One region of the Bacillus sp. UMB0893 genome, then DNA from elsewhere that is predicted to be linked to it. Evidence: riboswitches for the same ligand, from Rfam matches in the RefSeq annotation. Region 1 holds a riboswitch; each other region holds the start of a gene.
The links. A riboswitch is a leader RNA that binds a small molecule or an ion and turns the genes downstream of it on or off. The one in region 1 is predicted to bind S-adenosylmethionine.
Positions count from the first base shown of each region.

Region 2: it holds a riboswitch for S-adenosylmethionine, as region 1 does, so the genes downstream of both, CYJ36_RS00690 (methionine biosynthesis PLP-dependent protein) here and CYJ36_RS21095 (Na+/H+ antiporter NhaC family protein) in region 1, are expected to answer to the same signal.
Region 3: it holds a riboswitch for S-adenosylmethionine, as region 1 does, so the genes downstream of both, mtnW (2,3-diketo-5-methylthiopentyl-1-phosphate enolase) here and CYJ36_RS21095 (Na+/H+ antiporter NhaC family protein) in region 1, are expected to answer to the same signal.
Region 4: it holds a riboswitch for S-adenosylmethionine, as region 1 does, so the genes downstream of both, CYJ36_RS00175 (bifunctional homocysteine S-methyltransferase/methylenetetrahydrofolate reductase) here and CYJ36_RS21095 (Na+/H+ antiporter NhaC family protein) in region 1, are expected to answer to the same signal.

Region 1 covers NZ_PKLB01000011.1:28,852-32,227, reverse strand. Annotated here, with positions in the region: gene CYJ36_RS21095 (Na+/H+ antiporter NhaC family protein) at 1-1,146, opposite strand, end outside; SAM riboswitch class I at 1,225-1,331, opposite strand; gene CYJ36_RS21090 (TetR/AcrR family transcriptional regulator) at 1,511-2,134, shown strand; gene CYJ36_RS21085 (GNAT family N-acetyltransferase) at 2,134-2,688, shown strand; gene CYJ36_RS21080 (GNAT family N-acetyltransferase) at 2,685-3,376, shown strand, end outside.
Region 2 covers NZ_PKLB01000001.1:142,228-145,603, forward strand. Annotated here, with positions in the region: gene CYJ36_RS00680 (alpha/beta hydrolase) at 1-287, opposite strand, end outside; gene CYJ36_RS00685 (DMT family transporter) at 510-1,403, shown strand; SAM riboswitch class I at 1,474-1,601, shown strand; gene CYJ36_RS00690 (methionine biosynthesis PLP-dependent protein) at 1,727-2,851, shown strand; gene metC (cystathionine beta-lyase) at 2,838-3,376, shown strand, end outside.
Region 3 covers NZ_PKLB01000001.1:550,356-553,731, forward strand. Annotated here, with positions in the region: gene CYJ36_RS02805 (pyridoxal phosphate-dependent aminotransferase) at 1-958, shown strand, start outside; SAM riboswitch class I at 1,195-1,303, shown strand; gene mtnW (2,3-diketo-5-methylthiopentyl-1-phosphate enolase) at 1,385-2,623, shown strand; gene CYJ36_RS02815 (2-hydroxy-3-keto-5-methylthiopentenyl-1-phosphate phosphatase) at 2,620-3,282, shown strand; gene CYJ36_RS02820 (methylthioribulose 1-phosphate dehydratase) at 3,279-3,376, shown strand, end outside.
Region 4 covers NZ_PKLB01000001.1:42,000-45,375, forward strand. Annotated here, with positions in the region: gene metH (methionine synthase) at 1-229, opposite strand, end outside; gene CYJ36_RS00175 (bifunctional homocysteine S-methyltransferase/methylenetetrahydrofolate reductase) at 222-2,075, opposite strand; SAM riboswitch class I at 2,156-2,287, opposite strand; gene CYJ36_RS00180 (YajQ family cyclic di-GMP-binding protein) at 2,395-2,886, opposite strand; gene CYJ36_RS23450 (hypothetical protein) at 3,059-3,196, shown strand.

The DNA of each region.
Region 1 (3,376 bases):
ACCATAAGGAATTAAACCCTGTATACTGCAAGAGAAAATATCCAATAGACTGGCAGATTTGCGTTTATCGATTTCATACGTATCGGCCATATCTTTTGCGAGCGGACCTGCTGCAATAATAGAGATGGTATTATTCGCCGTCGCAAGGTTTGTCGTACTGACTAGACCGGCAATGGCAAATTCAGCACCCTTTTTAGAAGATATTCTGCGTGTCATCGCATCTAAAATAAAGTGAATGCCTCCGTTTCGTTTAATCAGTTCAACCATACCGCCAATTAAGAGGGAAAGAATGACTAGTTCGGCCATCCCCATGATACCCTCCGTTATTTTTTGAAAAAAGCTCGTTAATTGATAGCTCCCATCAGATAACCCGATAATTCCGCTCAAAAGAATGCCTCCAGTTAATACGATAATGACATTCATTCCAAGCAGAGCTGTGATTAGAACCGCAATATACGGAATCATCTTAATAAAACTGAAATCTCCAGGTGAAACAGGAGATTGGCTGCCATGTGTAATCAAAATTAAAACAACACACGTAATGATGGCAGCAGGCAATACAATGAAAAAGTTTACCTTGAACTTATCTCTCATTTCTGTCTGCTGTGTCCGAACTGCTGCAATGGTTGTATCTGAAATAAAAGATAAGTTGTCACCGAACATCGCTCCGCCTATAACCGCAGCCATTGCGAGGGCAATCGAGATATCAGCCTCTGCACTGATGCCGACTCCAATTGGAGCCAAGGCAGCAATGGTTCCCATTGAAGTACCCATAGCAAGTGAAATAAAGGCTGCAATGATAAAAAGTCCAACGATCAAAAAGCTTTGCGGCAGAATAGATAGAGCAAGGTTAACTGTGGATTCAACAGCACCCATTCCCTTTGCAGCTTCTGAGAATGCACCGGCTAAAATAAAAATAAAGACCATAATCATTAAGTCGGGATGACCTGCACCTTTAGCAAAATTCTCAACCTTTGCAGTGAACGTCTCTTTCCGATTCATCATAAGAGCTGCTCCAGCTGCAATGATAATTGCAACAAGTATTGGCATTTTATAAAAATCGCCTGTAATGATTCCAGATCCTACAAATAGGGCAAGAAATATTATCAATGGCAATAAAGCAAGTCCATTTCCTTTTTTATCCATGTGTACCACCTTTCTTTTTATAAAAAAAGATCTCTTCTAAAGGAGAAGAGATCTTAAATCCGGAATGGAATAAACCTCTTCTCATCTTTCAAGCGCAAAGCTTGCTGGAATTGGCACAGCACTCGAAATCCGAGTCCGCTGCCGAGGCATCACAGGGCCAGTCCCTCTGCCTCTCTTAATAAGAAGATATATGTGTGTTTAAAAAATGACCTTTTCTACATTAAGGGGTAAAAGTGCAAAAGTCAAATGGTAGTTTTTATTAAAAAATTTTATCGAAATTATTTGAATTTTATATCTATAATAGAATAAAATAGACTATACAGTCGGTTTATTAATTTGACCATCATCCTAAGAAGGTGAATTCGTGGCTCCGATCGTAACAGAGGAATACAAGGAGAAAAAGAAACAGCATATCTTAGAAAGTGCGCTTAAGGCATTTGGTGAAAAAGGCTTCCAGCTTGCGACGATCGACGATATTGTCGCTGAATCCGGATTAAGCAAAGGTGCTATCTACAACTATTTCAAAAGCAAGGAAGACATTTATATGCAGCTGATGCAGTTGCGAACAGAGCAGAATATTAACAAGCTGAAAACCAGTTTTTTAGAGAGCAAGTCGGCGATAAAGAAGCTGCATCAGTTTTTCACAAATTATGCAGATATCGAGCTATCGCAAAAATGGCAAAGAATGATTGGGGTTCATCTTGAATTCTGGATTCATTCCGGGCGTGATGAAGAGCTGAAGGAAGTCATAACAGATCGCTATCAAAACGTTTATCAAGCGCTTTTAATCGAGATTATTGAGGAAGGCATCAGACAGCATGAATTTAAAGACGATGCTGATCCAGGGCTTGTGTCGTCTATGGTGTGGGGATCCATTGACGGTATATGCCTGCACTATTCAGTTATCGGCGAGAGCTATCCTTTTCAAAAACAAATTTGTGCATTAGAAGAAATGGTCCTAATGTATCTAAAAAAAGGGGAAGTTTGATGAGGTTTTTAGAAGGAGAAAATGTCTATTTGCGTCCTTTTAGAAAAGAAGACTTTGAGATGGTCTTTGAATCTGTTCAAGACAAAGAGATTCGCAGGCTTACCGGGACGCAAACGTTTTTTACAATGGAAAAAATCGAAAAGGCATATGAAAGCTTTGCACTGGACAAAAATAGAATGGATCTTGTCATTGTGTTAAAGGAAACAGACGAACCGATAGGCGATCTTGCTTTGCTGGATATGGACCTTTTAAATCGAAATGCCAGTGTCAGAATCGCCTTAAACGATGAAAAGCAGCGAGGAAGAGGGCTTGGAACAGAAGCAATGAAATTAATTCTCGAACATGGTTTTCATAACTTGGGACTCCACCGGATTGGGCTGAATGTGTATCACTTCAATGAAAGAGCAAAAAGGTCTTATGAAAAGCTCGGTTTTAAACAGGAAGGGGTCATTCGAGGAGACCTTTTTTATGAAGGTGAGTTTCATGACAATATCTTAATGGGCGTTTTAGCTGAGGAATTCTGGGAAGCAATTAAGAAAAGAGGGATGTCATGATCACAATGAAGCGATTATCCCAATGTACACTTGAAGAAGCTTTGACTGCCTGGAACAGAGGCTTTGAGGGATACTATTTTGATATGACACTATCTATTGAAAACTTTTTTAATCGAATGGTGCTTGAAAATCTATCTCCAGTTTTATCCGTGGTCGCCTTCCATGAGGCAAAACCTGTTGGTCTTATTTTAAATGGAATCAGAACAATCAATGGCAAGAAAGTAGCATGGAATGGGGGAACCGGTGTGGCTCCTGAGTACCGCAGCAAGGGAGTAGGAGTAAAGATGATGGAAGAGGTTCTGTCACTCTATGAAAAAGAAGAAGTAGATATAGCTACCCTTGAAGCTGTATCTCATAATAATCGTGCCATTAAGCTCTATGAAAAAATGGGCTATAAAATTATTGATCGAATTGCGCATCTTGGGCATTCTGCACCAATAAATGTTGAGAAACCAAACAGCGGATTCTCCATTCAGGTGAAAAAACCACACGAAGTGCAGGATATCTCTTTTTACAAAAAACAAATTCCATGGCAGGTGCAGTGGCAAAATATTCGGGACGGGGAATCCGTTCTAGCGATAGATGAAACTGGAGAGACAATCGGATTTGCCTTGTCAAAACGGAAGTATGATGATGAGGGAAAGCTATCAGATATTCTTTTATTTCAATGTGAAGCAAGACCAGACCA
Region 2 (3,376 bases), on a different contig from region 1:
TTTTGCTTCGGTCCATCGGGATGATACTTATCACGGCGATCATGTACATCGCGATATGGAATGCCGACAATAATCACATTTTCAATTTCTCTTTCACTTAAAAGTTCTTCAGTCTGTCTTGAAATACGCCCAAGTCTGAAGTAATCCTGTCCATCCTGTGCAATGATCAGGCTGTACTTATAAAGTGGCGAGTAGTTCTTCGGCAAATAAATAAGGAGCGTTACTTCTTCTTCTAATTCCTTCGAATAAAGCAGCGTCTCTTTTACAATTCCTGCTTTCGCTGTCATCACAATTACCCCCAAAGATGATGGACGCTGTCACATCCACTAAAATGAATAAAAACGCTTCCATCCATTTTATCATGAAATGTGACAAAATTCTTGCATCACATATTATGCATGATTCAGTTTAGCTTTTTAACTGCTCCTGAAGCGGTATATTCCCATGCCAGACCTCATATTCCTTTTTAGAAGACAAGCCTAAAATTAAGCGATTGGAAGTGTGGGTCAATGAGGGTATCAATCAAAATGATCGCAAGTATCTATGCAGCTATCTCCATTTCCTTCTGGGGGATTTCCTTTGTTTCCACTAAAGCCGTGCTGGCTCAGCTTGATCCATTTACCTTGCTCTCAATCAGATTTGGAATTGCTTCTGTCTTTTTATTTTTCCTGCTGCTCATCCTCCGGCAAAATGTAAAAATGAAAATTCTTCACCTGCCACACGTATTCATCTTGGCAACACTGGGGATTTTTGTCCATCAGGTCGTACAGGCAGCCGCGCTTCAATCCATTCAGGCATCACAAGCCGGCTGGATTATTTCTTTTTCCCCTATTTTTACAGCCATCTTGGCATCTCTTTTTTTGAAAGAAGCATTTACCTTATTTAAGGCGATTGGAATGACAATGGCTATTGCAGGCGTTCTATTGATTACTTCTTATGGGCAGGGGGGATCTTTGACGTTTCATGCAAACATTGGATATCTTCTCATGATTTTAAGCACATTGAACTGGGCTGTCTATTCCATTCTTATAAAAAAATTAAGAATTCCCTATCCTGCTTTAACGGTCACTTTTTATACAAGCTTTATCGGATTTTTGATGACAGTGCCTTTCTTTTTAAGAAATAACGGATGGATAAAGATTGCAGCCCTTTCAAATGATACCTGGGCACACTTGCTGTTTCTCGGTATTTTTGTCTCTGCCATTGCCTACTGGTTTTGGGGCAAGGCCCTCGAAGTGATGGAGGCGACAAGAGTATCCTCTTTTTTATATTTCGAACCCCTGGCAACAGTGGCTGCAGCTGCTCTTTTATTGAATGAACCGGTTTTAATAGCAAGTGCAGCAGGGGGATTGCTGATTATAGCTGGTGTGATGATCGTGAATCGCAATAAGCCATTTTTTTAGAAAACCCCTTGCAAATTATATGAGAATGAGATAAGGTTATAAAAACAATTCAAAAAGTTCATACTATTTATTCTTATCCAGAGAGATGGAGGGTTCTGGCCCTGTGAAATCTCAGCAACCGGAAAAGAATGGGGCATATCCTATTCGAACCAAGGTGCTAAATCCAGCAAGCGTACTATGATGCTTGGGAGATAAGGAGAAGCCAGCTTACGATATCAACGTCTTCTTCTTAATGAGGAAGACGTTTTTTATTTTTTTAAAGGCATTTTAAAAGAGTCTTCATGAAAACAGCTTTTTGAAAAAACAATAGGACGGTGTTGGAAATGACAGAACGCATTGAAACAATCTTGGCGCAAATAGGCAATCGAAGTGAGAATACAACGGGAACAGTAAATCCACCCGTCTATTTTTCTACAGCATACCGGCATAATGGAATTGGGGAATCAACTGGATTTGATTACATCCGTACAGGGAATCCAACTCGTGCCATCCTTGAAAAAGCGATAGCTGAACTTGAACACGGAGACCAGGGCTATGCCTTCAGTTCAGGCATGGCAGCTATCCAAACCATTATGGCGCTGTTTAAAAGCGGAGATGAGCTGATTGTCTCTTCTGATTTATATGGCGGAACCTATCGGTTATTTGAAAAAGAGTGGCGGAAATACGGGCTAGTTTTTCATTATGCAGATTTTAAAGACGAGGACTGTACGCAGAAGCTGATCAATGAACGCACAAAGGCTATTTTTCTGGAAACACCGACAAATCCTTTGATGCAGGAAACAGAGGTCAGCGATATTGCCAAAATAGCACGTGAAAATAATGTATTGCTGATTGTCGATAACACATTTTACACACCAATCCTGCAAACGCCGATAGTGGATGGAGCGGATATCGTGATCCATAGTGCCACCAAATATTTAGGCGGCCACAATGATGTACTGGCAGGCTTGGTAGTGGCAAAGGGAAAAGAGCTTTGTGAAGAACTCGCTCAGCATCACAACGCGATTGGAGGAGTGCTCGCTCCTTTTGATTCATGGCTGCTGATTCGCGGAATGAAAACATTGGCTTTGCGGATGAAACAGCATGAGTCCAATGCTCGAAAGCTCGCATCATTTCTTGAAAAGCAGACAGAGGTGTCAGATGTTCTTTATCCGGGCAAAGGAGGAATGCTGTCATTCCGATTGCAGAAGGAAGACTGGGTGAATCCGTTTCTGAAAGCCCTGCAGACGATTACATTTGCTGAAAGCTTAGGCGGAGTGGAAAGCTTTATCACATATCCGGCAACACAGACACATATGGATATTCCTGAAGAGATACGCACGAAGAATGGTGTTTGCAACCGATTATTGCGCTTTTCAGTAGGAATTGAATATGCCGGCGATTTGGAGAAAGACCTTACACAGGCATTTGAGCTAATGAAGGAGGCTGACAAAGTTGAGCAACGATGATTGGAAGTTCGAAACGAAACTGCTTCACAATCGTCAAAAGGTGCAAAAAGAAACGGGAGCGGTGAGCGTTCCAATCCATCATTCCTCTACTTTTCACCAATTTGACTTCGATGATTACGGAAAATTTGATTACAGCAGATCCGGAAACCCAACACGAGAGGCATTGGAAGAAACGATCGCCGAGCTCGAAGGCGGCACAAAAGGCTTTGCCTTTGCATCTGGAATGGCTGCAATCTCAACCTGTTTTCTGCTGCTCTCCAAGGGAGATCACGTCTTAATCACGGAAGACGTATACGGTGGAACGTACCGTATCATTACTGATGTATTGAGCCGATTCGGCATAGAATACAGCTTTGTCGACATGACCGATTTGCATGAAGTAGCATCTCACATCAAAGAGAATACGAAAGTGATTTATGTTGAGACTCCATCAAATCCGCTTTTGAAAATTACCGACATACAGGGTATTACGAAGCTGGCAAAAGCGAATAACTGTTTAACGTTTTTGGATAATACGTTCTTAAC
Region 3 (3,376 bases), on a different contig from region 1:
ACAGAAATTTCTAAAAGAAGCCATCGTGCGATTTTACGAGAGGGAGTATGGTGTCAGCCTAGATCCAGACAAAGAGGTTGCCATTTTGTTTGGGGGAAAAGCAGGGCTTGTAGAAATTCCGCAATGTTTATTAGATCCAGATGATTTAGTGCTGGTGCCGGATCCCGGGTATCCCGATTATTGGTCTGGAGTAGAGCTTTCGCGGGCTAAGATGGAATTTATGCCCCTTTTGAAAGAAAACGAGTTTCTTCCGGATTACGGACAAATTTCAGATGACATGAAACATCAGGCAAAGCTTATGTTTTTAAATTATCCGAACAATCCGACGGGTGCTGTTGCCACAAAGGAATTTTTTGATGAAACGGTTGCGTTTGCAAAAGAAAATGACATTTGTGTCGTTCACGATTTTGCCTATGGAGCCATTGGATTTGACGGAAAAAAACCTGTCAGCTATTTAGAAGCCGAAGGTGCTAAAGAGACAGGGATTGAGATCTACACACTCTCAAAAACGTATAATATGGCAGGCTGGAGAATTGGCTTTGCGATCGGAAATGAAAGTGTGATTGAAGCTATTAATCTGCTGCAGGATCATATGTTTGTCAGCGTATTCAGCGCCATTCAGGAAGCGGCTGCTGCTGCCCTCCTGGAATCACAAACTTGTGTAGAAGAATTAGTAGATCGTTACGAGAGCCGCCGTCGTGTTTTCATTACAGCATTAAACGAAATCGGCTGGAAGGTAGAAGCGCCGCCAGGATCGTTTTTTGTATGGCTGCCGGTTCCAGAAGGCTTTACTTCTGAATCCTTTGCTGATTACCTGCTTGAGCACGCACATGTTTGTGTGGCTCCAGGCATCGGGTTTGGGAGATTTGGAGAAGGGTACGTCAGGGCTGGTCTGTTAACGTCAGAAGACAGATTAAGAGAAGCAGCTGAAAGAATAAAATCGTTGAATCTATTTTAAATTAGAGTTGACAGTCAAAAAAAAAGCTGTCATAATCCAAATTAATTTCATGTAAAATTCAGAACATACAGGAAAAGCGGAAGCTCCTTGGTCAGCGCAGGCATGGCAGATAAGGATCAGACGGAAAAGTCCGGGTTTGACTTCATTGGCGGAGCCGTTCTGACAGAGGAGAAAGGCGCTGAAGCTTAACATCCATGTGAACTATTTTTACTATCCAAAATTACTTAAATAAGCCATTCTTATCAAGAGCAGGTGGAGGGACTAGCCCGATGAAGCCCGGCAACCGACTTAAACTTTGGTTTAAGCACGGTGCTAAATCTTGCAGCATTCGCTGATAGATAAGGATCTTAGCCATGTTAGATAAGGTCTCTTTTCAGTTAGCGGAAAAGGGGCCTTTTTATATTGTTATGGAAGGAAGGTACAGACATGAGCGGAATGACAGCGACATATCTAATCCATGATGAAAAAAATTTAGAAAAAAGAGCAGACGGAATTGCTCTCGGTTTAACGGTTGGGTCATGGACAGACCTTCCTAAACTGACACAAGTTCAATTGCAGCAGCATAAAGGAAGGGTCATCTCAGTTGAAGAAATTGAATCCGATGAAAAGACAGATGCCTACTTAGGCAAACGTGTTAAAAAAGGCTTGATTAAGATTTTTTATCCAGGTGTTAACTTTACGCATGATCTGCCGGCAATTCTCTCTACCGTATTCGGCAAGCTTTCTCTTGACGGTGAAGTGAAGCTCCTTGATTTAGATTTTTCAGATGATATTCTTTCTTCTTTTCAAGGGCCGAAATTTGGGATTAAAGGGATCCGGGAAAAGCTTGGAGTTTTTGACAGACCATTGCTGATGAGCATTTTTAAAGGTGTGATCGGACGTGATCTGAATTTCCTGAAGGATCAGCTTAGAGACCAGGTGCTTGGCGGAGTCGATTTGGTTAAGGATGATGAAATCCTTTTTGAAAATGAATTAACGCCATTTGAAGGTCGCATAACAGCCGGGAGAGAAGTTTTAAGAGAGGTCTATGAGCAGACCGGTCATCGGTCGATGTATGCCGTACATTTATCCGGCAGAACGTATGAGTTAAAAGAAAAAGCGAAGCGTGCAGCAGACCTTGGAGCAGACGCGTTGCTGTTTAACGTATTTGCATACGGACTGGATGTACTTCAAAGCTTAGCCGAGGATAGAGACATTGGTATTCCAATTATGGCACATCCTGCTGTAAGCGGTGCCTTGGCATCATCAAATCTATATGGAATCTCGCATTCTCTTTTACTGGGAAAATTGCTGAGATACAGCGGGGCAGATTTTTCCTTGTTTCCTTCACCGTATGGAAGTGTTGCGCTTGACAGAGATGCTGCACTTGCGATTAGTGCTGCATGTAAAGGAAAAGAAGAGCTGAAAGAAACCTTCCCGGTGCCTTCTGCAGGAATTCATCCCGGACTTGTGCCCATCTTGATTCAGGATTTTGGGCTTGATAGCATCATCAACGCAGGCGGCGGTGTTCATGGCCATCCAAATGGGGCTGCCGGCGGAGGAAAAGCATTCCGTGCAGCAATTGATGCTGCCTTGCATGGAGTTTCTTTATCTGAAAAAGCAAAAACAGATACAGATTTGCAAATCGCATTGGATCTGTGGGGGCAGGTGGAGGTGAGCCGATGAACAAGCCTGTCATTATTTGCGATTTTGACGGAACGATTACGAATAATGACAATATCATCGCCCTTATGAAGAAGTTTGCTCCTTCTGAGTGGAACAGTCTTAAGGACGATGTGTTAAGTCAGCAGATTTCTGTAAGGGATGGAGTAGGGAAAATGTTTCAGCTGATTCCTTCTGAGCTGAAATACGAGATGATTCAATACCTGCTGTTTACCGCCCAAATTCGTGATGGATTTCGTGAATTTGTGCAATTTACGAAGGAAAAAGATATCCCTCTATATATCGTAAGCGGAGGAATCGATTTTTTTGTTCATCCATTATTGAATGGGCTTGTTGATCATGATCGGGTATATTGCAATAAAGCTGATTTCAGCGGTGAAACGATTGAAATTTTATGGCCAAATTCATGCGATGCGCATTGCAGCAATGATTGCGGCTGCTGTAAGCCTAGTTTGATCAGAAAGCTTGCTGACCCGCATCAAGAGGTGATCGTAATCGGTGACTCTGTTACAGATTTAGAAGCATCTAAACTCGCAGACTTTGTGTTTGCAAGGGATTTTCTTCTGGAAAAATGCAAGTCGCTGGAACTTCCTCATCAGGAATTTAAAACGTTTTTTGACGTCATAGAAGGATTGAAAGAAAGGCAGGTGGCGGTTTCATGAGTATTTTAAAACAGAGGTGGAGCGAGCTTGCTGCTGTCAAACGTGAGCTTTCACAGCGTGATTGGTTTCCGGGTACGAGCGGGAACTTAGCGAT
Region 4 (3,376 bases), on a different contig from region 1:
TGGTTGCTCCAAATGTATTGGTTTCAATAATATCTGCTTTTGCTTCCAGGTAAGCTTCATGAATCGATTCGATTACATTTGGTGCCGTTATTGTTAAGTATTCATTGCAGCCATCATATTCTTCACCGCCGAAATCAGCTGCAGAAAGATTTGCATCTTGTATCATGGTGCCCATCGCTCCATCAAGAACGAGGATTTTTTTCTCTAGCTGCTTTTTTATATCAAACATGCGTAATCTTCCTTTCATTGACCTCAGATTGTTTCATATGGATGTAGTTTGTCAGTTCAACTGTTAATTCATAGTTTAGAAATGGTGTGATTAAGTAGATACCATTAAATAAGTCAAATGCAGCATCAATTAGCCTTTTAGCAATGGCTAATCCTTCCTGATAAGCTTTTGCGCGGTCATCACCTGCCTGAGCCATTGTTTCTCTGATGCTGTCTGATAATGTGATGCCGGGAATTTCATTATGAATAAACTCTGCATTCCGGCTGCTCGTAAGCGGCATGATGCCTATATATATTGGCACTTTAAGATGCTTCGTTTCTTCGTAAACATCGACCAGCTGTGATTCTGAATAAATTGGCTGGGAAATAAAATAGTCTGCTCCGCACGCGATTTTCTTCTCTAGTCTTTTCACGGCTTTATCAAGATATTTCACATTTGGATTAAAGGCTGCCGCAACAGAGAAATTTGTTTTTTCTCCAAGCGGTTTTCCTGAATAGGAAAGTCCGTCATTAAATTGTTTAATTAAGCTGATCAAATCAAACGATGAAAGATCATAAACTGATGTAGCTCCTGGAAAATCACCGATTTTCGATGGATCCCCTGTAATGGCAAGCACGTCTGTAAGACCTAACGTATGAAGACCCATTAAATGTGACTGCAGGCCGATTAGGTTACGGTCACGGCAGGTGATATGAATCAGTGAGCGAAGCCCTAGCGACTGCTGGACAATGGAGCCGACAGCAACGTTGCTTATACGCGGTGAGGCAAGTGAATTATCTGCAAGCGTTAAAGCATCAATACCGGCAGTTTGCAAGGCTTTTGCCCCTTTTAAAAACTTATCGATTCCAAGTTTTTTTGGGGGATCAAGTTCTACAATCAAAGAACGTTTCTCTTTAACCATTTCCTGCAGCGGAGGATATTTCCGTTCAGCGGCAGAAGTAACAGAAATTTCTTCTTTCCGTATTTTTACCTTTTTTTCTGTGACAGGAGGAAGCCCTTTTAATGCTTTTGCCATTGCTCCAATATGTTTTGGTGTCGTGCCGCAGCATCCCCCAATCAGTCTTGCTCCTTGATTTCGAAAAGCGAGTGCACTTTCGGCGAAATATTTTTCCCCTGAGCCGTAGACAAGTCTGCCTTCTTCTAGAGTCGGCAAGCTGCTGTTCGGATAGACGGACAAATAAGCTTTATCAGGAAGCGGAATTTCTTCTAATGATGAAAGCATATGATAAGGGCCGAGTCTGCAATTCAGTCCAACAACATCTGCACCAAGTGCTTCTAGCTGAAGAAGGCCTTCATGAAGCGGGGTTCCATCCTGTAAAACACCAATTTCATGAAGTGAAATATTCGTGATTATTGGGATATTCGTTTCTTTTCTGGCAATCTCTAAAACTGTTTTTATTTCTTCTAGATCATAATAAGTTTCAAGCAATAGTCCTTCTACTTCTTCGTTCAATAAAAGGTAGAGCTGCTCTCGGAAGTTCCGTTTAATCTCCTCAAGTGAATGAGCGCTTTTTTTGAAGGCACGAACCCCTCCAATGGTTCCGAGAATATAAGCTTTCTTGTTCGCGGCTGCTTTTTTTGCGATCTGAACGGCCTGCCGATTGATGGATCTCACGTCATCTTCGAGTCCATATCTTGATAATTTAATATAATTGGCTCCGTAAGTGTTCGTTTGAATCACATCTGCGCCAGCTTCAATGTAAGCCTTATGAACATTTAATATTTCATCTGGCTTTGACAGGTTTAATTCCTCAAAACATCGATCTACTCCGTGTGAGTATAGGAGTGTTCCCATGGCTCCGTCGCCTATAAGGATCCTGTTCTTTAAATCTTCTAAAAGTGTCATGCTTCCAAGCCTCCTCTAAACAGTGAAAGAAAAACAAAAAAAGCCTTCCAAGAAGAAGACTTTTGAACGTTCAGGACTTCTTCTTATCGTTCGATGGTTGCATCGCTGGAATTAGCACCTTGGAATGAGCTCTCTGCTGATTACAGATCCTCTCATTATGCCAGGTTGCTGAAGCTTCAAAGGGCCAGTCCCTCAGCTTCTCTAGATAAGAATGTTGAAATATGAAATTTTGCATGTGAAAAGATATTATATCTAATTTACATGTTTTTTCGATGAGATTCAATACAAAAGTAAAAGTTTTCTGAATAGAAGGGGAATTTTAACGGAAATTTATGAATTGAACATCAATCGGCAAATCCGCTCCCCGAACAGCTGCAATCACTTGCTGAAGATCATCCTTATTTTTTCCGGTAACACGTACTTGATCGTCCTGGACTTGAGTTTTTACTTTCAATCCGGAGTTTTTAATAATGGCATTAATCTTTTTTGCATTATCTTTATCAATTCCTTGAACAAGCTTAGCACGCTGCCTGATCGTTCCGCCGGATGCACCTTCAATTTTCCCGTAATCAATATTTCTTGTTGCTACATTGCGCTTAATTAATTTAGAAATAAAGACATCCTTTAACTGATCCATTTTAAACTCATCATCAGAAATTAATACAAGCTCTTCTTTTTCCAAAGAAATGCTGCTTTTGCTGCCTTTGAAGTCATAGCGCGTGCCGATTTCCTTCATTGTCATCGTAATCGCATTTGTCACTTCAGGCATGTCTACCTTTGATACAATATCAAACGAACTATCTTTCGCCATAAGAATCCTCCCAAAAGTTTATATTATCTATAGATTATAGTAGAATAAACAGAGCATAACAACTAATGAAGTGCGGAATCGCCTGTTTAGCCCCGAAAGGCACAAAAGGGGCTGACGGAGAAGTCCGGTTTTGACTTCACCGTCAGCACCGTTGTGACCGAGGGGTTAGGCGATGGAGCCGGACAAAACGAAGTACAGAATCGCCTGTTTAGCCAGACAGGCAAAGAAGGATTTGCCTGAGAAGTCCGGTTTTGCCTTTACCGGCAGCACAGTTGTGACCGAGGAGTTGGGCGATGGAGCCGGCCAATAATGAAGTGCGGAATGCCTGTTTAGCCAACGATTCGACTAAAAAGTCGATTTTAACTTCATTAATGGACCCGTTGTTACAAAGCAGTCTGGCGGTGTAGGACCGCTCAAATTTGTCGGCGCATAAAATGCCGCTGCAATTTCAAAATATAATTAGAAGCACCCTATAAAAGAAAGGAACGAA